Regions from separate parts of the Dongia sp. P2_B8 genome, predicted to be linked through region 3. Evidence: riboswitches for the same ligand, from Rfam matches in the RefSeq annotation. Region 3 holds a riboswitch; each other region holds the start of a gene.
The links. A riboswitch is a leader RNA that binds a small molecule or an ion and turns the genes downstream of it on or off. The one in region 3 is predicted to bind S-adenosylmethionine.

Region 1 (7,905 bases), 780 kb from region 3:
CTCTCGCCGGAAGTGAAACAGCGCTTCGGCTTCACCAAGGATCAGGTGACGCCCAACGAGCTCATCCAGCTGCTGCTGAAGACCGAGGTCGATTTGCTGTGGTTCGGCGGCATCGGCACCTATGTGAAGGCGACCGACGAGACCCATGCCGATGTCGGCGACCGCGCCAATGACGGGACCCGCGTCAATGGCGAGGAATTGCGCTGCCGGGTGATCGGCGAAGGCGCCAATCTCGGCTGCACCCAGCGCGGCCGCGTCGAAGCAGCCCTCCACGGCAAGCGCCTCAACACCGATGCGGTCGACAATTCCGCCGGCGTCGATACCTCGGATCACGAGGTCAACATCAAGATCCTCATTAACGAGGCTATCGCCGCCGGCGATCTCACCATGAAGCAGCGCGACAAGCTGCTCGCTGAAATGACCGACGAGGTCGGGACCCTCGTGCTGCGCGACAATTACCTGCAGTCCCAGGCGCTGTCGGTCGCGGAGGCGCAAAGCTATACGCTCCTCGACCAGCAGGGCCGCTTCATGCGTGGCCTGGAGCGCATCAACCGCCTCGACCGCGCCATCGAATATCTGCCGGACGATGAGATCATGCGTGCGCGCCTGACCCAGCGCATCGGCCTCACACGCTCGGAAAGCGCTGTCCTGCTGGCCTATGCCAAGATGGCGCTCTATGACGAATTGCTGCCGTCCGATCTGCCGGACGATCCGCAGCTGGCCGACGATCTCATCTCATATTTCCCGCAGCAGCTGCGCGAGGGCTATCAGCCGCTCATCCACAAGCATCGCCTGCGCCGCGAGATCATCTCGACCGTCGTCACCAACTCGCTCGTCAATCGCATGGGCGCCACCTTCGTTCATGTGACCAAGGAGAAGACCGGCCAGAGCGCCTCCGCCATCGCCCGCGCCTATGCCATCACCCGCGGTGCTTTCAAGCTGCGGGATCTGTGGTCGGGTATCCAGGCGCTCGACAACAAAGTCTCGGCCAGCATCCAGACCTCGATGCTGATCGAGATCAACCGGCTTGCCGAAGCTGCGACCCTGTGGTTCCTCCGCAACGGCCAGCATCCGCTCGACATCGCCGCCAACATCGCTGCGACCGAACCCGGCATCATTGCCATCGAAGCGGCCTTGGGCACGATCCTCTCGCCGGCCGATCAGGCCGCCAACACCAAGCGTTATGGCGCCCTTATGTCGGGTGGCGTGCCGGACCGGCTGGCACGGCGCATTTCGCAATTGGCCAGCATCGGCACGACGCTTGATGTGGTGCGCATTGCCGCCCAGACCAAGATCAAGGTCGAGGATGTGGCCGCCACCTATTTTGCCATCGGCGACCAGTTCAACATCGACTGGCTGCGGACAGGGGCGAAGGGATTGATCGGCGACAGCCATTGGCAGCGCCTCGCGGTGTTTGCCATCGTCGACGATCTCAACACCCATCAGCGTGATCTGACGGTTGCGGTCCTCGCCAACGATCTGGGGCTCACCGGTGAAAAGGCGATCGACGGCTGGAAAGCCGGCCGCACCGCCGCCCTGCCACGCGCCGAGGCCCTGTTCACCGATCTGCGCCAGGTCGGCAAACTGGAGCTCGCCATGCTGGCGGTCGCCAACCGCGCGCTTCGGAGCCTGCTGGATTAAAGCGAAACGCCCCTCACCCCAACCCCTCTCCCCGTAAGAACGGGGAGAGGGGCTTTATACCGAGCTTGCTCGAAACTCCCTCGCCCCGCTTGCGGGGAGAGGGTCGGGGTGAGGGGACTTTCGTTCCCTAAACCTTCGCCGAACTGAAGATGAGCCGCAGCCCCAGCCCTGCCATCACGGCCCCGGCGATGCGGTCGATCCAGCCCTTGGCGCGAAGATAGGCCGCACGCGGTTTGGCCGTCGAGAAGGCGAGTGCCACGGCCGAATACCAGCCGCCTTCCACCAGGAACAGCAGGCCCGGCAGCAGGATCATCGTGCCGGTCGAGGGATTGGACGGCAGCAAGGCTGCAAAGACGCTGCTGTAGAAAATCACGGTCTTCGGGTTGCTGAGCTGCGTCGCCAGCGCCAGCAGGAAAGTGCGGAATACGCCGCTCCGCGATGGATCTGCCATCGCCGCCTGCAAGGGCTGCCTGGCGCCCCGCCACAGCTGGTAGCCGAGATAGACGAGATAGGCGCCACCACCGATCTTGAATCCCATATAGAGCCATTCGACCTGCATGAAGAGCGCCTGCAAGCCGATGACGGCAAGTGTTGCCAGGATCATTCCGCCCAACCCCATGCCGAGTGCCGATGCCAGCCCATGGTGCCGCGATTGCGAAAGAGAAATGCGTGCCACCAGCAGAAAACTGGGACCGCCCGGGGATGACGAACTTGAGAATACCCTGCCAACACCATCTGCGGCCAACTAAACAAAGCCGTCATCCCCGGGCTTGACCCGGGGATCCACTCTTGCAACAGCCTGACTGACCCGCCCCGCTTCCTTGGCAAAAACATGCCGGCTCGCCTGGCAAATTCACCCTCGTTATGCGGCAAAACGCCCCACAACATGCGTGAAACGCTACCCTGGGCGGCCGTCAAAGCCTGATAAATCGTATTGTAGCTTGGGTGCCGCATCGGTTAAATAGAAGCATTCCGTGGTGATTTGGCCGGCCGGCTTGCAGCCACGTAAAAAAACTCGCTAAAGGGCCGCCCGAGATTTTCAAAAGTGGAATCTCAAGGCTGCGGACCCAGGGCGAGCCATTTGCCGATTTTTGGGTGACCGCACATGCCGATCAAGATTGCCGACAAGCTCCCTGCCTTCCAGGCCCTCCAGAACGAGGGCGTGCGCGTGATGACCGAGACAGCGGCAATCCGCCAGGACATCCGCCCGCTGCAGATCGGCCTGCTCAACCTGATGCCGAACAAGATCAAGACCGAGTTGCAGATCGCGCGCCTGCTCGGCGCCACCCCCCTGCAGATCGATCTCTCCTTGATCCGCATCGGCAACCATGCCGCCAAGAACACGGCGGAAGACCATCTGCGGACTTTCTATCAGACCTGGGAGAATGCGCGGCATCGCAAATTCGACGGCTTCATCATCACCGGCACGCCGGTCGAGACGATCCCCTACGAAGACGTGACCTATTGGCCGGAGATGCAGCAGATCTTCGACTGGACCACGACCAACGCGCATTCGACGATCAATGTTTGCTGGGGTGCCATGGCGGCACTTTACCATTTCCACGGCGTACCGAAGCATCAGTTGCCGGAAAAGGCGTTCGGTGTCTATCGCCAGAAGATCATGAAGCCGTCGTCACCCTTCCTGATCGGATTCTCGGATGATTTCGTGATACCGATCTCGCGCTGGGCCGAAATCAGAACCGCCGACGTGGCGGCGTGCCCGGATGTCGACGTGCTGGCCTATTCCGACGAGAAAGGTGTCTGCATCGCCCAGAGTCGCGGCGCGCGCCGTCTCCACGTGCTCGATCACATGGAATATGATGCGACCTCCCTCGGCGATGAATATGCGCGCGACATCAACGCCAATGTCCCGATCAAGCTGCCGCACGACTATTTCCCTGCCGATGATGCCGCACGGCCGCCGCTTAACCGCTGGCGCCCGCATGCGCATCTCTTCTTCTCGAACTGGATCAACGAGATCTATCAGACGACACCCTTCGAGATCGAGAAGGTCGGCCAGTAAGGGGCCGCAGCGGTGGCGGAGCCACCACCGGCCCGGCGGCAGCGCTGGAAACCCGGGAAGGAACCATGGCCGGAAGATTGAAATCTGTCCGCCAATCTTCCAAAATCCGGCTCTTGGGGGCTCGGATTTCCCGCCTGACAGCGCCCCTCCAGGCTCCAGGGCAGGAAACCCAGCACAGGGGCCCCTGGCAATGGCTTCTTTCAAGGTTTTCTTTGCTTTTCGGGCGCTTGGCGGCTATCACTTGGCCGCGGCCGGGCCCCGTCTGAATGACCGTTGGCTAGGCCGTTTCTCAGTTCTTGGAAACAATTTGGGCCTTGGAAGTGGTTTAGGGGTATGCAGGGGTCGGATGGCATCGGGGATGAGCTGGTCCAGCTGCGGCATAAGATCGATGCGATCGACAGCCAGCTGCACGATCTGCTCATGCAGCGGACGGAACTGGCCGTTGCGGTGGGCGCCACCAAGGCAGCGCGCCAGCCGCTGACCGGCGAATCGCCCGCGGAAGGCGCCAAGTTCATGCGCCCGGCCCGCGAGGCCAAGATCCTGCGCCGCCTCATTGCGCGCCACAAAGGCAAGCTGCCCAAGGCCGTCATCGTGCGCATGTGGCGCGAAATGATCTCCGCCCTCCTCCAGGTCGAAGGCCCTTTTGTGGTCGCGGTCTATGCCCCGCAGGCCCATCCCGGTTTCTGGGACCTGGCGCGCGATCATTATGGCAGCCAGGTCAAGCTCCTCACCTTCAGCCGCGTCGACCGCGCCTTGAGCGCCGTCATGGACGGATCCGCCACGGTCGCTGTCCTGCCCTTCCCGCGCGAGGATGACAACGACCCCTGGTGGCGGCGCCTGATGGGCTCGGCCCAGCTGCCCCATGTCGTGGCCCGCTTGCCCTTTGGCGATCCCGGCAACCAGCGCAACCCGGATCTCCAGGCCCTCGTCGTCGGCCGCTCGCCCACCGAACCCACCGACCGCGACCATTCATTGATCGTGCTTGAAGCCCCGGAACCGGTCAGCCGCTCCAGCCTGCGCCAGGCCCTGGCCGGTGTCGGGCTTGAGACCAGCTTCATCCATGGCGGGCGCGATCAACTGGGCCGCGATCAGCTGGGCCCGGACCTCAACCTCATCGAGGTTGCGGGCTATGTGGCCGAGGCCGATCCGCGCCTGACCCTGGTCGCCAGCGGCCTCGGCAAGGATGCCAAGCTGCACACGATCGGCTCCTATGCCGAACCCCTGACCAAGGCCGAGCTCAGCGACGAACCGAGCGGCCACTAACACAGACGCAACGCGCCTTGGAGCCCAGATCATGACCTTGACCGTTCGCCCCGGAATTCTCGACATCGCCGCCTATGTGCCGGGCGAGCATGATCTGCCGGGATCGGGGCCGATCTACAAGATGTCGTCGAACGAGAGCGCCCTGGGCGCCAGCCGCCTCGCCATGGAAGCCTATGCCAAGGGCGCCATGGAGATGCACCGCTATCCGGACGGCGCCAGCATGGCGCTCCGCACGGCCCTGGCGGCGCAAGTGGGCGGCAAGCCGGAAGAGATCATCTGCGGCACCGGCTCCGACGATATTCTGGTGCTGCTGACCCGCGCCTATGCGGGTCCTGGCGACGAGGTTCTCTATTCGCGCCACGGCTTCCTCATCTATCCGATCGCTGCGCAATCGGTGGGTGCGATCCCCGTCGCGGCACCGGAGAAGAACCTCACCACCGATGTCGATGCGCTGTTGGCGGCCGTGACGCCCAAGACCAGGATCTGCTTCGTCGCCAACCCGAACAACCCGACCGGCAGCTATATCCCGGCTGCCGAGATGAAGCGGCTGCGCGATGGGCTGCCGGAGAATGTGCTCCTCGTCATCGACGCGGCCTACGCCGAATATGTCGACAAGCCGGACTACAGCAACGGTGCCGAGCTGGTGAAGACACATGACAATGTCCTCATGTCCTGCACCTTCTCCAAGATCTACGGCCTGGCGGCACTCCGCCTCGGCTGGGCCTATGGCAACAAAAGCATCATGGACGTGCTGCACCGTATCCGCGGCGTGTTCAACGTGCCGGCGCCCGCGCAATTGGCCGGCATCGCGGGCCTTGCCGACACCGACCATGTCGCACGGTCGAAGGCGCACAACGATTATTGGCTGCCCTGGTTCGTAAACGAGGTGAAGCGCATCGGCCTTCACCCCTATCCCAGCGTCGGCAACTTCCTGCTGGTGCGCTTCCCCTCCGATCCCAAGCTCAATGCCGATGCAGCCGAGAAATTCCTGAAATCCCGCCGCATCCTGGTGCGCAAGATGGGCGCCTATGGCCTGCCCGACTGCCTGCGCATCACCATCGCCGAGGAAGCCGCCGTGAAGGCCTGCGCCATTGCGCTGGGTGACTTTGTCCAGGCGGCGGCCACACAATGACCAAGCAACCTCTCTTTGGGCGCGTCGCCCTCATCGGCATCGGCCTCATCGGCTCGTCCCTGGCCCGCGCCATCGCCGCCGCCGATCTTGCCGGCGAGATTTCGATCTTTGATGCCTCGGCCGAAGCCCGCGACGCCGCCCGCGAGCTGAAGCTCGGCCTGGTGTCGGATGATGTTGCGAGCGCGGTCAGAGGCGCCGACCTCGTCATCCTGGCGACACCGATCGGCACCTATGCCGATTTGGGTGCCGCCATTGCCCCTCATCTGAAGTCGGGCGCCATCCTCAGCGATGTGGGTTCGGTCAAGCAGGCGGTGATCCGCGATCTCGGCCCCCATGTGCCGGAAGGTGTGCATTTCATCCCCGGGCACCCGATTGCCGGCACCGAACATTCGGGCCCTCGCGCCGGGTTTGCCGAACTCTTCAAGGGTCGCTGGTGCATCATCACGCCATTGCCAGGTGCTGACACTGCGGCCGTCGATCGCTTGCACAAATTATGGTCCGGCATCGGCAGCATGGTTGAGAGCATGGAGCCCGGCCATCACGACCAGGTGCTGGCCATCACCTCGCACTTGCCCCACCTCATCGCCTATACCATCGTCGACACGGCGACCAATCTCGAGGAATCGACGCAGTCGGAAGTGATCAAATTCTCGGCCTCCGGTTTCCGCGACTTCACGCGTATTGCGGCCTCCGACCCCACCATGTGGCGCGACGTCTTCTTGAACAACCGCGAAGCGGTCCTGGAAATCCTCGGGCGCTTCACCGAGGACCTCACGGCCCTGCAGCGCGCCATCCGCTGGGGCGAAGGCGATAAATTGTTCGAGGTCTTCACCCGCACTCGCGCCGTCCGCCGCGGCATCATCGACGCCAAGCAGGCGTGAGTGCTGTGATGGAGAAAGTCCGGAACAGGCGCAAAACCTGCAACGACATGTCGGACGTCCGCGACGCCATCGACGCACTCGACCGCGAGATCGTGGCGCTGCTGGCCGACCGGCTGCATTTCATCGGCGAAGCGGCGCGCATCAAGCCGCGGCGCGATCAGGTTCGCGATGAGCCCCGTGTCGAAGATGTCATCGCCAAGGTGCGTGCAGCGGCCGTGGCAAGCGGCATGGATCCGGATTTCATCGAGCCCATCTATCGCGCTCTGGTCGAACGCTCGATCGCTCACGAACTGGATCTGTTCGACCGGCGCGACGCGTTGAAGAAAGCGCGCTAGTCCGCTCTTCCGTTTCCTCCGCTTTTCCATTTGCAATTGGTAATCATTCCAAGCCGCGCGTGCTTAACGCGCGCTTAATCATCTCATGCCTACGCTTCAGGACTTGGGCTCGATCAGCGCGATCCGGCCCAGGACAGGAAAATCCATGCGCACGCCGCGCGAAAACGTAGATGTGAGGAAATCCATGCTTAGGAAAATCGTTCTATGCGCCGCCTTCGTCGCCGCCGCTGGTACCAGCGCATGGGCGGATGATGCGGAAACAAAAGCCAAGGCCGAAGCGTTTGCCAAGAGCGACATCGCGCAGTGGGCCGCCGATCCTACGATCGTTGCTGCCGTCGAAGCCGCCAACGCCGAACACGCGGCTCTTGACCAGGCCAAGATCGATGCACTCGATGCGCAGTGGAAAGCCGAAGTCGGCGCCGCTGCCCACCCCTTGATCGATTCCGTGGTCAACGCCGCCGTGTCTGCCAAGCTCAAGGAAAAATGCACCGGCTCCAACGGCCTCGTCACCGAAATGATCCTGATGGACAATAAGGGTCTCAATGTCGGCGTGTGCGACGCCACCAGCGACTATTGGCAAGGCGACGAAGGCAAGTTCCAGAAGAGCTTCGGCGCCGGTGCCGGCGCTGT
Region 2 (7,905 bases), 130 kb from region 3:
GATGCCAACGGCATCCGCATCGGTACGCAGGAGATCACGCGCTGGGGTTTCACGCCATCGGACATGGCAACGATAGCCCGGCTCACCGCACGGGTGCTGATCGGGAACGAGACGCCGGAACGCGTCAAAGAGAACGTGACGGCATTCCGCCGTCAGTTCCAGGACATTCACTTCATTCGGAAGGCCTGACGGCCTAACCGCCGGCCTTCTAGCGGGGGGCGTAGTCCATTGAGGCGGCCCAGAAACGCTCCAGACGGCGCAGGGTCAGGTTGACCCCATCGAGTTCGCCATCCTTGAAGGTTTCTGAATTCAGCGCCTGGAGATGCTTGTCATACATGTCATGCATCTTCTGGACGACAGCCAGGGCCTTTTCCGACAAGCGGACATGGACTGCACGCCGGTCATGGGGCGAGCGCTCCTGGATGAGATAGCCGTTCTCGACCATCTTCTTGACGTTGTAGGAGACGTTCGAACCGAGGTAATAGCCCCGGTTCGTGAGTTCGCCAACCGACAGCACGTCGCTGCCGATGTTGAACAAGATCATCGCCTGAACGTTGTTGAGATCCCGGATGCCCTGCCGATCAAGATCGGCCTTGATCACTTCAAGGCATTCGCGATGCAAGCGCTCAACCAGCGCAATAGTTTCCAAATAGGCTTTTTTCACCGCTAATCCCCAATAGCGCAGAATCACGCCAAAAACGGTCGCGATTCGGTCTCAAGCTAGCTGCCCATCGTAAAGCAATGGTTAATCCCGCGCCAGTCCGCTAAACGGCCGATCCGGCATTTTCCCGGCGGTCCGGGCATTTAGCCACGCCCGGGCCAGCTTTTAATGGGCCTGTACCGCCCAATCCTTGACCCCCGGGACCGGGGCAAAGCAGGCCTCGACCATCGCCGGGGTGACGGAAGCAAGGTCCGCCGGCCGCCATTTGGGGGCATGGTCCTTGTCGATCAGCTGGGCACGGACGCCCTCGAAAAAGTCATGGCCGGCCATGAAATGCTGGGACAGCCGGAACTCGGTCTTGAGCACGTCAGCAAGCTTCTGGCCGCGCGCCCGGGTCAGATGGGCGAACGTCACCCGAAGGCTCATCGGCGAGAAGCTGCCCAGCGCCTTCAGTGTTTCCACCGCCCAGCTATCGCGCCGTGCGGCGAGCACGGTCATGATTTCATCAAGCGTGTTCAGGCTGAAGACACGCTCAATGTCGGGCAGCATCTGCTCGATCCCCGCGGTATCGACCCGCAGATTGAGCGCATCCAGCGTATCGATGCCGATTTCAGCCACACGCGCACTGGCCACGAAATGCCGGGCAAGGCCGATGCGGACGATTCCAGGCCCGCGCAGTGCCAGGCCGACCAGGCCCAGCGCCAATCCCAGCGCCGGGGTGCAGCGATTGAGGAAATGCCCGGCACCCACATCCGGAAACAGGCCAATGCGGCATTCCGGCATGGCAAAGACGGTTTTGTGGGTCACCACGGGATGCGAGCAGTTGAAGGCAATCCCTGCCCCGCCGCCCATGACGACGCCATCCATCACCGCGATGATCGGCTTGGCATACGTCGCCAGGCGGTGGTTGAGTGTGTATTCGCGGCGGTAGAAATCCTCGAGCATCCCGAGATCACCGCGCTGCTTGGCTGCATGCACGGCCTTGATATCGCCACCCGCACAGAACGCCTTGTCGCCGGCGCCGGTGATGATGATGGCCTTGATATCTACGCGCATTTCCCAGGCCGCCAGCTGGGCGGCGATGGCGTCGATCATGTCGAGCGTCAGCGCGTTCATCGCCTGGGGGCGGTTGAGCACGATCCGGCCATGGCCATTCTCGATGGAAAACAGGACGTCTTGAAATTCGCTCATGATCCGGCCGGCTGCTGGGGAAAGGGGCGGGACTCATCGGCCATGTGAGCCGCCTCGTCAAGCCAACTTGACAACCCACCCCACCCCGGATCATTCTCCGGCCGCGCCGATTTGAAGCTCAGCTTGCGGGCGCGTTATAAATGCAGCTAAAGCGCGGTTTCGGCATGAAACCTGTGTTTTGGCTGCCCGCCCGTCCCTGACGCGGCGGGTTTTGTCGTTTTGGCCCGGTCCACCAGCAACGGACCCGCGGGATTTGAGGGGCAGCTTGCACCGCGTCACCAAGAGCTAAAGCGCTGTATTGCCTTGGCCCCGGGCGGATCTACTGCCTTGAGGAGGCTTTTGCGATGACCACCCCGACCGACACCACGATTCCCCAGCTGCAGGACGAAATCCGGCGCAGCCCACATTGCGCCCAGGTCACCCTGAAAGCGCGCGCCGGTGCAGAGGTCGACCATGCCAGGCGGCCGGAACTCGACCATGTGCAACGGGTCCTGGAAGCCCTGGCAGGCAGCCTTGCCGCCAGCTACCGCCGGTTTGCCGCCGCCCTGGACATCCCGCTCAATAATGTTGAAATCCGCATCGAAGCGGGCTTGGATCTCAATGGCATCGCCGCAGCGGCCGAGGGTGTGCGACCCGGCCCAAGCAATGTCCGCGCAGAGGCGCGATTGTCCAGCCCGGCAGATATCTACGCTTTGGAGCGCCTGCGCATCACAGTCGAACGGCATGATCCCGTGTTGGATCTGCTCAGAAACGTCACGCCCACCCGGCTTGAGATTTCCATAAATTTACGGGACAATAATTCACTAGCTGCCTGACAAGTCACACATCGGAGACGTGAAATGACCATTAGCAAACATCCCGAAACGATCGTGCTCCACGCTGGCCACCGCCGCGACAGCGCCACCAATGCGGTGGCTGTGCCGATCTACCAGACGACGTCCTATCAGTTCGATGATTCAGCGCATGCAGCCGACCTCTTTGGCCTGAAGCGCTTTGGCAACATCTATACCCGCATCATGAACCCGACCACCGCGGTGCTCGAAGAGCGCCTGGCGGCACTCGAAGGTGGCGTGGCGGCACTTGCGGTCTCCTCAGGCCAGGCGGCCTCGGCCTTTGCGATCCAGAACATCGCCAAGGTCGGCGACAATATCGTCTCCTCGACCGATCTTTATGGCGGTACCTGGAATCTCTTTGCCAACACGCTGAAGGACCAGGGCATCGAAGTCCGCTTCGTCGATCCCAAAGACCCGGAAGCCTTCGCCAAGGCCACCGACGCCAAGACCCGCGCCTATTACGCCGAGACCCTGCCCAACCCGAAGCTGCGCGTCTTCCCGATCAAGGAGGTAGCCGATATCGGCCGCAAACTCGGCGTGCCGCTGATCATGGATAATACGGCAGCGCCGATCCTCTGCCGGCCGTTCGATCATGGTGCTGCGATCGTTGTCTATTCGACCACGAAATATATCGGCGGCCACGGCACCTCGATCGGCGGTGCGATCGTCGATGGCGGCAATTTCGATTGGGAGGCCAATGCCGCACGCTTCCCCGGCCTCAACCAGCCGGACCCATCCTATCATGGTGCCGTCTGGACTCAGGCTGTGAAGCCGCTCGGCCCTATCGCCTATATCATCAAGGCGCGTGTCACCCTGCTGCGCGATCTTGGCTCGGCGATGAGCCCCTTCAACGCCTTCCTGTTCATCCAGGGTCTGGAAACGCTGCCGCTGCGCATGCGCGAGCATGTGAAGAACACGCAGGCCGTGGCCGATTATCTCAACGGCCATCCGGCGGTGACCAAGGTCATCCATCCCAGCCGCGCCACCGGCGAAGACAAGCGCCGGGCCGATGCCTATTTGAAAGGCGGCTATGGCGGGCTCGTCGGGTTCGAGATCAAGGGCGGCCTCGATGCCGGCCGTCGCTTCATCGATTCACTGAAGCTGCTCTATCACGTCGCCAATATCGGCGATGCGCGGAGCCTTGCCATCCATCCGGCCTCGACCACGCACTCGCAGCTCAATCCCGACGAGCAGATCGCCAGCGGCGTCTCGGACAGCTATGTGCGCCTCGCCATCGGCATTGAGCATATCGACGACATTCTGGCCGATATTACCCAGGCCCTGGATGCAGCAAGCGGCACCGCAAAGGCCGCGGAGTAAGACTCCACCCATATCCCCGGGCTGGCTGCCACCGGCCCGGGGATAGCTGGGGATGTTGGTGCAAAAGGGCGGTTTCTGCCCCGATTCGCGCGATTAGACTCGCTAGTTGGGTGCATTGCAGCGTATATGCGCGATCAACCTTGAAAGGTGCGATCATGCGTTACGATATCTATCGGCGCGATAATTTGATGCTGGTGTTCGAATCCGGCAAGCCACCCTCAGACATGAACCTCAGCGGCTGGAAAAGGCTGCATATGGGGGTAAATACTCAGGTCCTGGCCCACAGCACCAAGCCCATCAGCCAGATCGACCGGGAAATCACCCAGAACGGCATGACGACAGTGGCCGTCAAGCATGTCGCCAGGCCAATGTAATAGGGCCAATGTGATGGCGCCGGTCTGAAACCCGGGCTTGATCCCGTAAGGAACGAACATGCTGTACGACATCTATCGGCGAAACGCCGAATACATGGTTTTCCCGACCCAGGCCCAGCCTGCCAGCTTCGACGCCAAGAAGGATAAGTGGAAGCTGCAGCAACAGGGCGCCCCGGAACGGCTGATCGTTTCGCTGGGCAAGCCCTTGGCCCAGATCCAGGCCGACATTGCCAAAACCGGCTTCTCGCAGATCAGGGACCGCCTGCAGCGCGCGTAAGCGGTCCGCCGGCTGCGGCGTGTCGTCCATTGCGCTGAGGGCTGCGCCGTTGTATCCGACGGTATCCCCATAGCGACCGAGCAGCCGCCAGATGACTGAGCACAGCCACGACAGCCACGCCAAGCGCCAGCCCTTCGGCCAGTTCCCGCGCATCCGGATGCGCCGCAACCGGCAGGAGGATTGGTCGCGCAGGCTGGTCGCGGAAAATGCCCTCACTGCCAACGATCTCATCTGGCCGGTCTTCGTCAAGGAAGGCGGCCCGGCCCGCGAAGCTGTCCCCTCCATGCCCGGAGTCGACCGGCTGACCATCCCAGCCCTGCTGAAAGCCGCCGAGAAGGCAGCGAAGCTCGGCATTCCGGTCATGGCCCTCTTTCCCGTCGTTCCGAAAGACAAAAAGACGCCAGGAGCCGAGGAAGCCTATCGCGCCGACAATCTGTGCAACCGGGCGGTGGCCGCTCTCAAGAAGGCAGTGCCGGAGGTCGGGATCCTCTGCGACGTCGCCCTCGATCCCTATACCGACCATGGCCATGACGGGCTGATGAAGGGCGGCGAGATCCTCAACGATGAAACGATTGACGTGCTCATCCGCCAAAGCATCGCGCAGGCCGAAGCCGGCGTCGATATCGTGGGCCCCTCCGACATGATGGATGGCCGCATTGGCCGCGTGCGCGATGCGCTCGACGCCGCGGGCTTCCAGCGTGTGAAGATCATGTCCTATGCCGCCAAATATGCCAGCGGCTTCTATGGCCCGTTCCGCGACGCGGTCGGTTCGAAATCGTCACTCGGCAAAGGCGACAAGCGAACCTACCAGATGGACAGCGCCAATGGCGACGAGGCGCTGCGTGAATGCGCGCTCGATGTCGCCGAGGGCGCCGACATGCTGATGGTGAAACCCGGCCTGCCCTATCTCGACATCATCTGGCGCGTAAAGGAGGCCTTCAAGATGCCGACCTTCGCCTACCAGGTGTCCGGCGAATATTCGATGATCAAGGCCGCGGCACAGAATGGCTGGCTCGACAATGACCGTGTCGTCCTCGAGAGCCTGCTCTGCTTCAAGCGCGCTGGCGCCGACGGCATCCTCACCTATTCCGCCATCGAGATGGCGGAGCGGTTGGCAAAGAGTTGAACGTATCCCATTTCGTCATCCCCGGGCTTGAGGGGATGACGAGATAGAGGGTGCCCTACAACCCGTTCAGCTCGCCCGGCAACAGCTTCAGCAGTTCCGCCTTCGCGCGCATGCCGGCAAAAGTCTCTTGCTTCTTCTGATCTTCGATGAGGTGCACGAAGATGATCTTGCGTGCACCCTTCTCCGCCCAGCCGACATACCAGCCAAGTTGGCGCTTCTGCTGATCCGCCGTGCCATCGGCATTGGTCAGAAAACTGGTTCCGGTCTTGCCGGAGACGATCCAGCCATTCGCCAATGTGGTTTTGGGCATGGCCTCATAGGTCATGTCATAGGCCTTATCCGACACGCCCAATTTGCGATTGAGCAGTTTATCGAGAAACTGCGCCTGCTCGAGCGGCGAGATTTTCAAGGATGATCTCAGCCACGCATTGGTGAGTCCATTACTCTTACCGGGATCACCAATGAGATCCTTATTGCCGTAATCGAAAGCGTCGACATAGCTCTGGAAGCGCGCCACCCCCAGCTTCTTGGTCAGTTCCTGGCTATACCAGACCACGGACTTGTCGAGCCAGTAACGTGGCGTGACGGTCGTTTTCCAATTCTCCATCCAATCCGCATAACCCTGCTTAAACGGCCAGGCCGGGTTTTCAGCATCGACCAGGATACCGGAATCAAACCCCATCACCGCCAGAGCCACTTTGAACGTCGATGCCGGCGTCACCGCTCTATCGCAATCGCCGGTCCGTGACAGCACTGCGCCGCCTGCAGCATCTACCAGCAATGAACAGCCGCCATCTGCCTGCGCAGATGCCGCCGCGATGAAACCCGCCAGCGACAAGGCTGCCGCGACCGCAAACTTTTTGAACAAATTCGTCCCCTCGAAAAATAGTGCGAAGGGCGCCATCGATAGTGAGAGGTCTGGGCAAAATTAAGGCGAGAACAGGACGAACGCGTGTTCAGTGCGTCTAGTGCCTGAGGACATCCAGGAAGCGCAGGATTGCCATATCGTACCACGGCCGGTCGAGGCCCAGGCCATGGAACCCGACATGGCCGCCGGAGACCGGCAGCTTCAACTGCAGATAGGGATTGTCATCCCACTTCACCTGGCCGTAGGAGGCGACTGGAATCCATGGATCATCCGATGCATGGATGATCATGGTCGGCACGCGTACACCACCCAGCCGACGCGAAGCTGAGCATTCGGCATAATATTCCTCGGCATCACGATAGCCATTCTCCGGCGCCACGATGCGATTGTCATATTCGGTGATGGTGCGGATATCCTTCGCGGCAAGGCCACGCTCGGTGCGCATGCCGTCGATGAGATGAGCGTGATAAAGCCGGTTGCGCTTCGAGGTGATGCAATGCGCCGTGGCCCGGAGATCGATCGGCGCCGAGATGCTGACGGCGCCCAGCAGATCGGCAGCGGCAGCCCCTTCCGCCTCGCCCAGATACTTCAGCAGCACATTGCCGCCCAGCGAAAAGCCGACCGCAAGCACGCCATGGCGCTTGACCTTCGCATCTATGCCAGCCAGCGCCGATGCGATGTCCTCGCTACGCCCGGCATGATAGGTCGCCTTGGCAAAGTCGCGGCCGGGGCCGGCACCACGCAAATTTAGCCGCATGACAGGATAGCCCGCCGCCAGCAGATGGCTGGCACTGACGCGAATATAATAGCTGTCCTCGCTGCCAGAGAGGCCGTGGACGAGCAGTACCAGCGGACGCTTGCCCGCCTGTGCCGGGTGATGCAGCTTGGCGATCAGCCGATCGCCGCTGCCATCATTGCAGGTGATAACGTGCCCCTCGCCAGGCCACCGGTCGAGATCGTCCTTGGGCGGACGGATCCAGTTGCGCAGAGTCTGCAGATCGCCACCGCGCCACAACGGCAGGGGCCGGAATGGCGGCAGATCGATCTTCTCCAATATCCTTACTTGTCCGTCAGCCATGTCTGTAACAGGGCAATCTGTTGCGGGTCCATCAATGCCGGTGCATGCCCCATGCCATCCCAGGTCACCAGCCGGGCTTTGGGGCCGCGCTGGGTCATTTCCTGGGCTGTCGCCCCCAACAGGAGATCAGATTCGGCCCCCCGCAGGACCAGGGTGGGGCATTTGATCCGGTCCCAA
Region 3 (7,905 bases):
GCGCAGGTCACACGGTGACGGCCCTCTATGAAATCGCCCTCGTGGGCTCGAAGGGCCTCAGCGTCGATCCGCTACGCTATCAGGATGAAGGTGCCGTCCCCACGGCCGGCACCGACCGGGACACCAGGGCCGATGAGTTCGCACTTTTGCGTCTGCGCTACAAGGCACCGGAAGGCGACGTCTCGCAGCTCATCGAAACGCCGCTGCCCAGTGCCTGGCTAACCCGCGCCACAGCACCCAATGCCGACGACAAATTCGCCGCCGCTGTCGCGGCCTTCGGCCAGTATCTCAAAGGCGGCGAACGTCTCGGCCAATTCGATCTCGCCCAGATCGCCAGCCTCGCCCGCGATGGCCGTGGCGAAGACGAAAGTGGCGCCCGCGCCGAGTTCATCGAACTCGTCGAACTGACCAAGGCCATGGGCGGGTCGTAACGAGCGTCCCTTGTTACTAGTCGTCATGCCCGGGCCAACTCTTGAATCGAGAACGGCCGGGCACCCACACTCTCAACTGCCGCAGTGGATCCCCGGGTCCTCGCCCGGGGATGACAACTGAATAGAGACGCAAAAAATACCCCTAGACACCATCATCGCAATAAGATCAAATAGAGAACAAACACACGTTAGGCGCGCATAACTAAATTACGGTACCGTGGGCTCATGCGAAACATAAGCTGGCAATTCTGGGCGTTGATCGGCGTCGTCGGTATCGTCCTTGTGTATTTTCTCGCCCAACATTATCCCGACACGCTCGGCAACGAAGACAACCGCATGCGGCTGATCTATCTGCTTTGCGTGCTGGCGGCCGTCGGCGGCGGCTTCTTCGCACGGCTCCGCTACGATACCCATCGCACCTTGGCGCAGCTTGCGATCTGGGTGGCACTCTTTGCCGGTCTCATCCTGGTCTATTCCTTCCGCGGCGAATTTGGCATGCTCGGCAATCGCTTCACGGCGGAACTGATGCCGCTCGATGGTCGCACCGAAGGCGATCGGATCATGAGCTATCCGGTATCGGAAAACGGTCACTATCAGGTCCGTGGTATCGCTGACGGCGTAACGCTCGGCTTCACCATCGATACTGGCGCCACTGAAGTCGTGCTGACTCCCAATGCTGCCGAACGTCTCGGCTATGACCTTAATGAGCTGACCTTCTCGCAGGTTGCGGAGACCGCCAACGGTTATGTTCGGGGCGCTCCCATCGTCATTGCCGAGTTTCGCCTCGGCAACATAATCGTCCACAACCTGCCAGCCACGGTTAATGAGGTCGACATGTCAGATTCTCTGCTCGGCATGGAATTCCTGCGGCGGTTGAAGTCCTGGCACGTCGAGGGCGAGCGCATCACGCTTGAGCAATAGCGCTCACCGCTGCAGCACCTGCCGGCACACGGCTTCACGCGACTGCCAGCCTTTACGCTGCAGTTCCGGCTCCAGGTGATCGCCTGCCGGAAAGCCCAGGCACAGATAAGCGACGAAGGACCATCCCACCGGTACGTCCAAGGCTGCTGTCGCCTGCGCGGGATTGATGATCGACACCCACCCCAGGCCCAGCCCCTTGGAGCGTGCCGCCAGCCACAGTGTATGAATGGCCAGCACTGCCGAATAGCGCAACGTCTCCGGCATGGTGAGGCGTCCGAGACCGGCCCCTTGCGCCGTCGCCTCGTCGCAAAAGACGGCAAAATGGCGTGGCGCTTCCCGAAGGCCCGCCAGCTTCAACCGCGCATAGAGCTCGGCGCGCTCGCCGTCATAGCACGACAAGGCGGCTTCATTGGCTTGCTGGAAATTGGCGATGATCGCTGCCCGCCGCGCCACGTCATCGACGCTGACGAAGCGCCAGGGCTGGGCGTTGCCGACCGACGGCGACAGGCTGGTGAGGTCGAGCAGATGGTCGACCTGATCGGCCGGCACCGGATCGGTCTTGAAATGGCGCACGTCACGGCGCCAGGCCAACAGTTCTTCGAATTCCGCCTGGAACGCCGCCCCGAATGAATGTTCCGTCATGCCGCCTGCGATTGCTGGTCTAGAAGGGAAACGATCCCCGCCATGATGGCGTTGAGATCGTAGTCCTTGGGCGTATAGACCCGCGCCACGCCGAATTCCAGCAGCCTTTTTGCATCCTCCGGCGGAATGATGCCGCCCACCACCACCGGCACATCAGTAAGACCCAGCGTCCGCATCCGCTCCATCACCTCGCCAACCAGGGCGATATGCGAGCCGGAGAGGATCGAAAGTCCCACCACATGGACACTTTCCTCGAGCGCCGCATTGACAATTTGTGCCGGGGTCAGGCGGATGCCTTCATAAACCACCTCCATGCCGGCATCGCGCGCCCGCACTGCAATCTGCTCGGCACCGTTGGAGTGGCCGTCGAGGCCGGGCTTGCCGACCAGGATCTTGATGCGCCGGCCCAATCGCTTGCTCGCCGCATCGACCTGTTTGCGCACATTCTCGATGGCGACGCTGTCCTGGTTGATGCTGGCCCGCGCCACCCCAGTCGGCGCCCGGAACTCGCCGAACACGCGGCGCAGTGCCTCGCCCCATTCGCCGGTCGTGCAGCCGGCATGGGCACAGGCGATCGACGCCTCCATGATATTGCGCCCCGACCGCGCATCGGCCTCAAGCACCGCCACCGCCTTTGCCGCCGCCGCATTGTCACGCGCAGCGCGCCAAGCCTTGAGTGCCGTCACCTGTTCGGCTTCCGCCTTGTCGTCGATGGCCAGGAATCCGCCGTCGCTGCCGGTCAACAAGGGCGATGGGGCACTCTCGGTATAGCGGTTGACACCGACCACCACCTGATCGCCGGTCTCGATGGCGCCTAAACGGCGCGCATTCGATTCCACCAGGCGCTGTTTCATATAGCTCGATTCCACGGCAGCGACCGCGCCACCCATGGCATCGATGCGCGCCAATTCTTCCAGCGCTTCCTTCTTCAGCGCGTCCACCTTGCGCGTGATCTCGACCGATCCATCGAAGATGTCGCCGAATTCAAGGAGATCCGTCTCATAAGCCACGATCTGCTGCAGCCGCAGCGACCATTGCTGATCCCACGGCCGCGGCAGGCCCAAGGCCTCGTTCCAGGCCGGCAATTGCACGGCGCGGGCGCGCGCATTTTTGGAGAGCGTCACAGCCAGCATCTCCAGGAGAATGCGATAGACATTATTCTCCGGCTGCTGCTCGGTGAGGCCGAGACTGTTCACCTGCACGCCATAGCGGAAGCGCCTGAGCTTTGCGTCCGCAACGCCATAACGCTCGCGGCAGATCTCGTCCCATAACTCCGTGAAGGCGCGCATCTTGCAGATCTCGGTGATGAACCTGAGGCCTGCATTGACGAAGAAGCTAATGCGCCCCACCACTTGCGGGAAATCTGCTGCCGGCACCTGCCCGCTCGCTTTCACATGATCGAGAACGGCAACCGCCGTCGCTAGTGCATAGGCCAGCTCCTGCACCGGCGTCGCCCCGGCTTCCTGCAGATGATAGGAACAGACATTGGTGGGATTCCATTTCGGCACCTCGCGATAGGTGAAGCTGATGACATCCGTGATCAGCCGCAGCGAGGGTTCCGGCGGGAAGATATAGGTCCCGCGCGAGAGATATTCTTTGATGATGTCGTTCTGCACCGTCCCCTGCAGCACGCCGCGCGCTGTCCCCTGCTTTTCGGCCGCCGCGATATACAGCGCCAGCAGCCAGGGGGCGGTCGCGTTGATGGTCATCGAGGTGTTCATCTCGGCCAAGGGCAGGCCGTCGAACAGCGCCACCATGTCACCAAGATGGCTGATCGGCACACCAACCTTGCCGACCTCACCCTTGGCCAGTGGGTGGTCGGAATCGTAGCCGGTCTGGGTCGGCAGATCGAAGGCAACGCTGAGCCCCGTCTGCCCGCGCTTGAGGTTGGTGCGGTAGAGTTCGTTGGAGGCCGTGGCCGAGGAATGGCCCGAATAGGTCCGAAACAGCCAGGGCTGTTCCTTGTTCGCCGATTTGCTCATGCCGCTCCCCGCCCAGTTCAGGTCTTTTGTGCGCCGCAATATAGAGGGATTTCGGGGGAAGGCGCAAGATCAGGCCGAAAGGCGGCATTTATTTGTAATATTATTAGCGATCGTGGCTATTGGTGGTCGTGAGGCGCGTCTTTCGCCCAGTGCGGTAGACCGTCATCGATCTTCAGCCAGGACACGCGATCGGACGTCCAGCCGTGCCCGGTCGGAATGAGGCCGGATGCATCGTCCAGCGTTCCCAGCAGGATACCGATGGTATCGCCGCCGCTCATGTATACAGACGATCCGCAATCGACGCAGAAATGCCGCTGATAAAGGGGCGATGATTGAAAGCCCCTGGCCGTGCCGTGCAGGATCTCAAACTGCCGCACCGGCACCTGTGCCCAGGCCGTCACCGGCGCCCCGCTCCAGCGCTGGCACATCTTGCAATGACAATAATCGACGACAGCGCCCGCAGGATCGATGCGATACCGAAAGGCGCCGCACAGGCAATGGCCGGTGAGAAAGATGCCAGATATCATTACATCTCCGTCCAATCCCCTCTCCTTTCAAGGGGAGGGTTAGGGTGGGGGCATAGGCGAGAATTGTGGCAGAACGGGACCGAAACCGGCCCCCACCCTGGCCCTCCCCCTGAAGGGAAAGGGAGAAGCTCTACACTGCCTTCAACGCATTGAGCACATCATCGGCAAGATCGTCCGCATGCTCAAGCCCCACGGAGAGGCGGATAAGCCCCTCGTCGATCCCCTGTTTCGCGCGCTGCTCCACGGTGAGCCGCTGATGCGTGGTGGTCGCCGGATGCGTCGCCAGCGATTTGGAATCACCGAGATTGTTGGAGATCAGCACCAGCTCCAACGCATTCAGGAATTTGAACGCCGCAGCCTTCCCGCCGGCAAGGCTAAGCGACAGCATCGTGCCGCCAGCACTCATCTGCCGCTTGGCGAGCTCATATTGCGGGAACCCTTCGAGCGTCGGATAGTTCACCTGCGCCAACTTGCCATGGCCCTTGAGCGCCCGGGCGATCTTGAGCGAGCTCTCACTCTGCTTGGCGACGCGCAGGTCCAGCGTCTCCAGACCCTTGAGCAGGATCCAGGCATTCATCGGGCTCAAGCTCGGCCCGGTATGGCGGATGAAGGGCTGCAGCGTCTCGTTGATGTACTTCTCGGAGCCCAGCACAATGCCGCCCAGGCACCGCCCCTGCCCATCGATATGCTTGGTCGCCGAATAGACCACGACATCGGCACCCAGTTGCAGCGGCTGCTGCAGCAAGGGTGTGGCGAACACGTTGTCGACCACCACAGTGGCACCGGCCTTGTGCGCAAGGTCGGCAACCGCCTTCAGATCGACGAGGCGCAGGCCCGGATTGCTTGGCGTCTCAAGGAACACGGCCTTGGTCGGCTTGCTCAGCGCCTGTTTCCATTGCTCAAGATCGCGGCCATCGACGAATTCGGTCACCACGCCCCATTTCGGGAGTATTTCGGCAAGAATGAACTGGCACGAGCCGAACAAGGCATCAGACGCCACGATGCGGTCGCCGGCCTTCACCAGGCTGGCCAACGACGCGAACACCGCCGCCATGCCGGATGAGGTGGCGCGCGCCGCTTCCGCGCCTTCGATCGCCGCCATGCGCTGCTCGAACATCGCCACGGTGGGATTGCCGAAACGCGAATAGACAAAGCGCGGCTGACTGTTGTCGAAAGCAGCCTCCGCCTCCTCCGCCGTCTCATAGACATAGCCGGAGGTCATGTAGATCGTCTCCGACGTCTCCTTGAACTGGCTGCGCGTCTGGCCCGCATGCACCAGCTTCGTGGCCGCGTTCCAACTGGCCTTGATATTCCGTGTCACCGTCATGATCGCCTCGTCCTGGACTGGCCCGCGCACCATCACTGGCATGCGGGCAATAAAAAACCCCGACCGATAAGGCCGAGGCTCGGGCGCCCTTGGGCGCTGTCCTGGACCTTTTAGCGTTTGATTTAACGTGGCCGCAATCCGGCACAAATCACCACGGAGCCCGGCCATATTACCGAGCGTCGGCCGATGTTAAGCCATGACTGAGGCCCGCCTGTCAAGCGGGGGGCGCACAATCCGCTCATCCCTGTTCATCACTGGCACACTTGAGCACCAAACTTACTTTTGCTATCTTTCGCTGCAATGCAATGAGTGGGGAAATCATTTGCCTATCGACCAGTCGTTTGCCGCCGATCCGTCTTTGCGGGTGGCAGCCTCACCGCCGGCAATTCTTGCAAAGCCCCACCGTGTCGACGTCAGCAGCCTGCCCGCCATCCAGCGCGTGCAATATGACGGAGCATTGAGCGAACTCGCCCGGCTCTTTTATATCAATCTCGGCCTGTCGCTCTTGACCCTCGGCTTCTATCGCTTCTGGGGCAAGACCGAGATTCGCCGGTACCTCTGGTCACACACGACTGTGCTGGGCGAACGGCTGGAATATCTGGGCACTGGCCGCGAACTACTGATCGGCTTTTTGAAAACCATCGGCTTTGTCGCGATCCTGCTGGCGGTCAACCATTTCCTGCCTGAGATTCTTGATCTGGAAACGCCCATCGGCATCGCAGCTTGGGTGGCGAGCCTCGCGAGTTTCGGCCTGCTATACCTCGCGGCACAATTTGCTGCGCAACGCTATCGCCTCACCCGCACGGCCTGGTGCGGCATCCGCGGCGGCATGGACGGTTCCGCCTGGGCCTACGCTTTCAAGACCGGCGCGCTCTTTATCCCAGCTGCCGCCATCGGCCTCCTGGTCCCATGGTGGCGCATGTCATGTCTTGACCGCCGCGTTGCTGCAAGCCGGCTCGGCAACATGCGCGCTTACCTTGGCGGCGGCCGCAGCGTCTGCTTCTGGTCATTCATGCTGGGCAGCGCGTTGCTCGGCGCGACACAGTCGGGCCTTGATCCGGCGATCGACAAGATCTCGCATCTGCCGCTGGACCAGACCATGCTGGAGGCCCTCACCCTGCTCTGCGCGGGCGTCACGATCCTGATCCTCGTGCCCATCACCTTCGCCGTCTACTTCGCCAACATGCAGCAGGAATTCTTCAACCATCTGCAAATGGGTGACCTGCGCGTTGGTCAGTTGAGCTTCACCAGCGCTGTCACGCCGCTGGCCATGACCTTGCAGCTGGGCTCGGCCGTCATCCTGCTGGTTGGATCGTTGGGCCTCGCCTGGCCACTGGTCATTCATCGCTGGATCAAATTCACGGCCAACAATATCGGCATCTTCGGCAGCATTGATACCGCCGCACTCAAACAGGCCACCGATGTCATGCCGAAAGCCAGCGAAGGTTTGCTCGAAGCACTCGATCCCGGCATTCTCTGATCAACCGACAATATAAGCGAGGACGATACCTTGACCGACGATCTGAGCACGACACAAGCCTCTTTCGGCCGCGCCACAGGCGTGGAAGTACGGACTCGTTTCGTCTATGACGGGCGCCTTGGCCAACTCTATTGGATTTTCATCAAGAACATTCTGCTGATGTTCATAACCCTCAGCATCTGGCGCTTCTGGGGCAAGACACGCGTGCGTCGCTATCTTTGGGCACATACGTCCTTGAGCGGCGACCGCTTCGAATATACCGGCACCGGTGGCGAACTGTTTATCGGCTTCATCATCGTCATGGTGGTTTACGTCATCGGCTTGATCGCCATTACCGCCCTTAGCGTTGCCGTCGGGCCGGAATCTCCGTTCCTCATCGTCCCAAAATACGGCCTGGGTATCGTCATTCTCTATCTGACCTTCGTCGCCCAATATGCGGCACAGCGCTATCGACTGACTCGCACACTTTGGCGCGGCATCCGTGGCGGCATGACCGGTTCGGCGTGGACGTGGGGCTTCAAAGGCCTGTGGTTCTCAATCCTCTCTCTGCTCTCTTTGACTCTGGCCTGGCCCTGGACGCAAATGCGTCTCCTCG

Region 1: linked by a shared signal. The riboswitch ahead of AC1DWZ_RS09635 (homoserine O-succinyltransferase) and the one ahead of metZ (O-succinylhomoserine sulfhydrylase) in region 3 are both predicted to bind S-adenosylmethionine.
Region 2: linked by a shared signal. The riboswitch ahead of AC1DWZ_RS13785 (OsmC family protein) and the one ahead of metZ (O-succinylhomoserine sulfhydrylase) in region 3 are both predicted to bind S-adenosylmethionine.

Annotation. Positions count from the first base shown of each region.
Region 1 covers NZ_JBFUDM010000003.1:426,026-433,930, reverse strand. The annotation lists gene AC1DWZ_RS09645 (NAD-glutamate dehydrogenase) at 1-1,641, shown strand, start outside; gene AC1DWZ_RS09640 (LysE family translocator) at 1,769-2,386, opposite strand; SAM riboswitch at 2,606-2,683, shown strand; gene AC1DWZ_RS09635 (homoserine O-succinyltransferase) at 2,747-3,664, shown strand; gene pheA (chorismate mutase) at 3,998-4,927, shown strand; gene AC1DWZ_RS09625 (pyridoxal phosphate-dependent aminotransferase) at 4,959-6,059, shown strand; gene AC1DWZ_RS09620 (prephenate/arogenate dehydrogenase family protein) at 6,056-6,940, shown strand; gene AC1DWZ_RS09615 (chorismate mutase) at 6,949-7,275, shown strand; gene AC1DWZ_RS09610 (PDC sensor domain-containing protein) at 7,460-7,905, shown strand, end outside.
Region 2 covers NZ_JBFUDM010000003.1:1,332,709-1,340,613, reverse strand. The annotation lists gene AC1DWZ_RS13800 (aminotransferase class I/II-fold pyridoxal phosphate-dependent enzyme) at 1-189, shown strand, start outside; gene AC1DWZ_RS13795 (MarR family winged helix-turn-helix transcriptional regulator) at 209-664, opposite strand; gene AC1DWZ_RS13790 (enoyl-CoA hydratase/isomerase family protein) at 827-1,852, opposite strand; SAM riboswitch at 1,946-2,021, shown strand; gene AC1DWZ_RS13785 (OsmC family protein) at 2,197-2,667, shown strand; gene AC1DWZ_RS13780 (O-acetylhomoserine aminocarboxypropyltransferase/cysteine synthase family protein) at 2,692-4,005, shown strand; gene AC1DWZ_RS13775 (hypothetical protein) at 4,161-4,379, shown strand; gene AC1DWZ_RS13770 (hypothetical protein) at 4,438-4,656, shown strand; gene hemB (porphobilinogen synthase) at 4,748-5,782, shown strand; gene blaOXA (class D beta-lactamase) at 5,838-6,620, opposite strand; gene AC1DWZ_RS13755 (YheT family hydrolase) at 6,748-7,728, opposite strand; gene AC1DWZ_RS13750 (alpha/beta fold hydrolase) at 7,710-7,905, opposite strand, start outside.
Region 3 covers NZ_JBFUDM010000003.1:1,201,358-1,209,262, reverse strand. The annotation lists gene AC1DWZ_RS13220 (vWA domain-containing protein) at 1-431, shown strand, start outside; gene AC1DWZ_RS13215 (retropepsin-like aspartic protease family protein) at 657-1,352, shown strand; gene bluB (5,6-dimethylbenzimidazole synthase) at 1,356-1,994, opposite strand; gene AC1DWZ_RS13205 (methylmalonyl-CoA mutase family protein) at 1,991-3,976, opposite strand; gene AC1DWZ_RS13200 (GFA family protein) at 4,093-4,503, opposite strand; gene metZ (O-succinylhomoserine sulfhydrylase) at 4,634-5,830, opposite strand; SAM riboswitch at 5,921-5,995, opposite strand; gene AC1DWZ_RS13190 (YjgN family protein) at 6,153-7,310, shown strand; gene AC1DWZ_RS13185 (YjgN family protein) at 7,341-7,905, shown strand, end outside.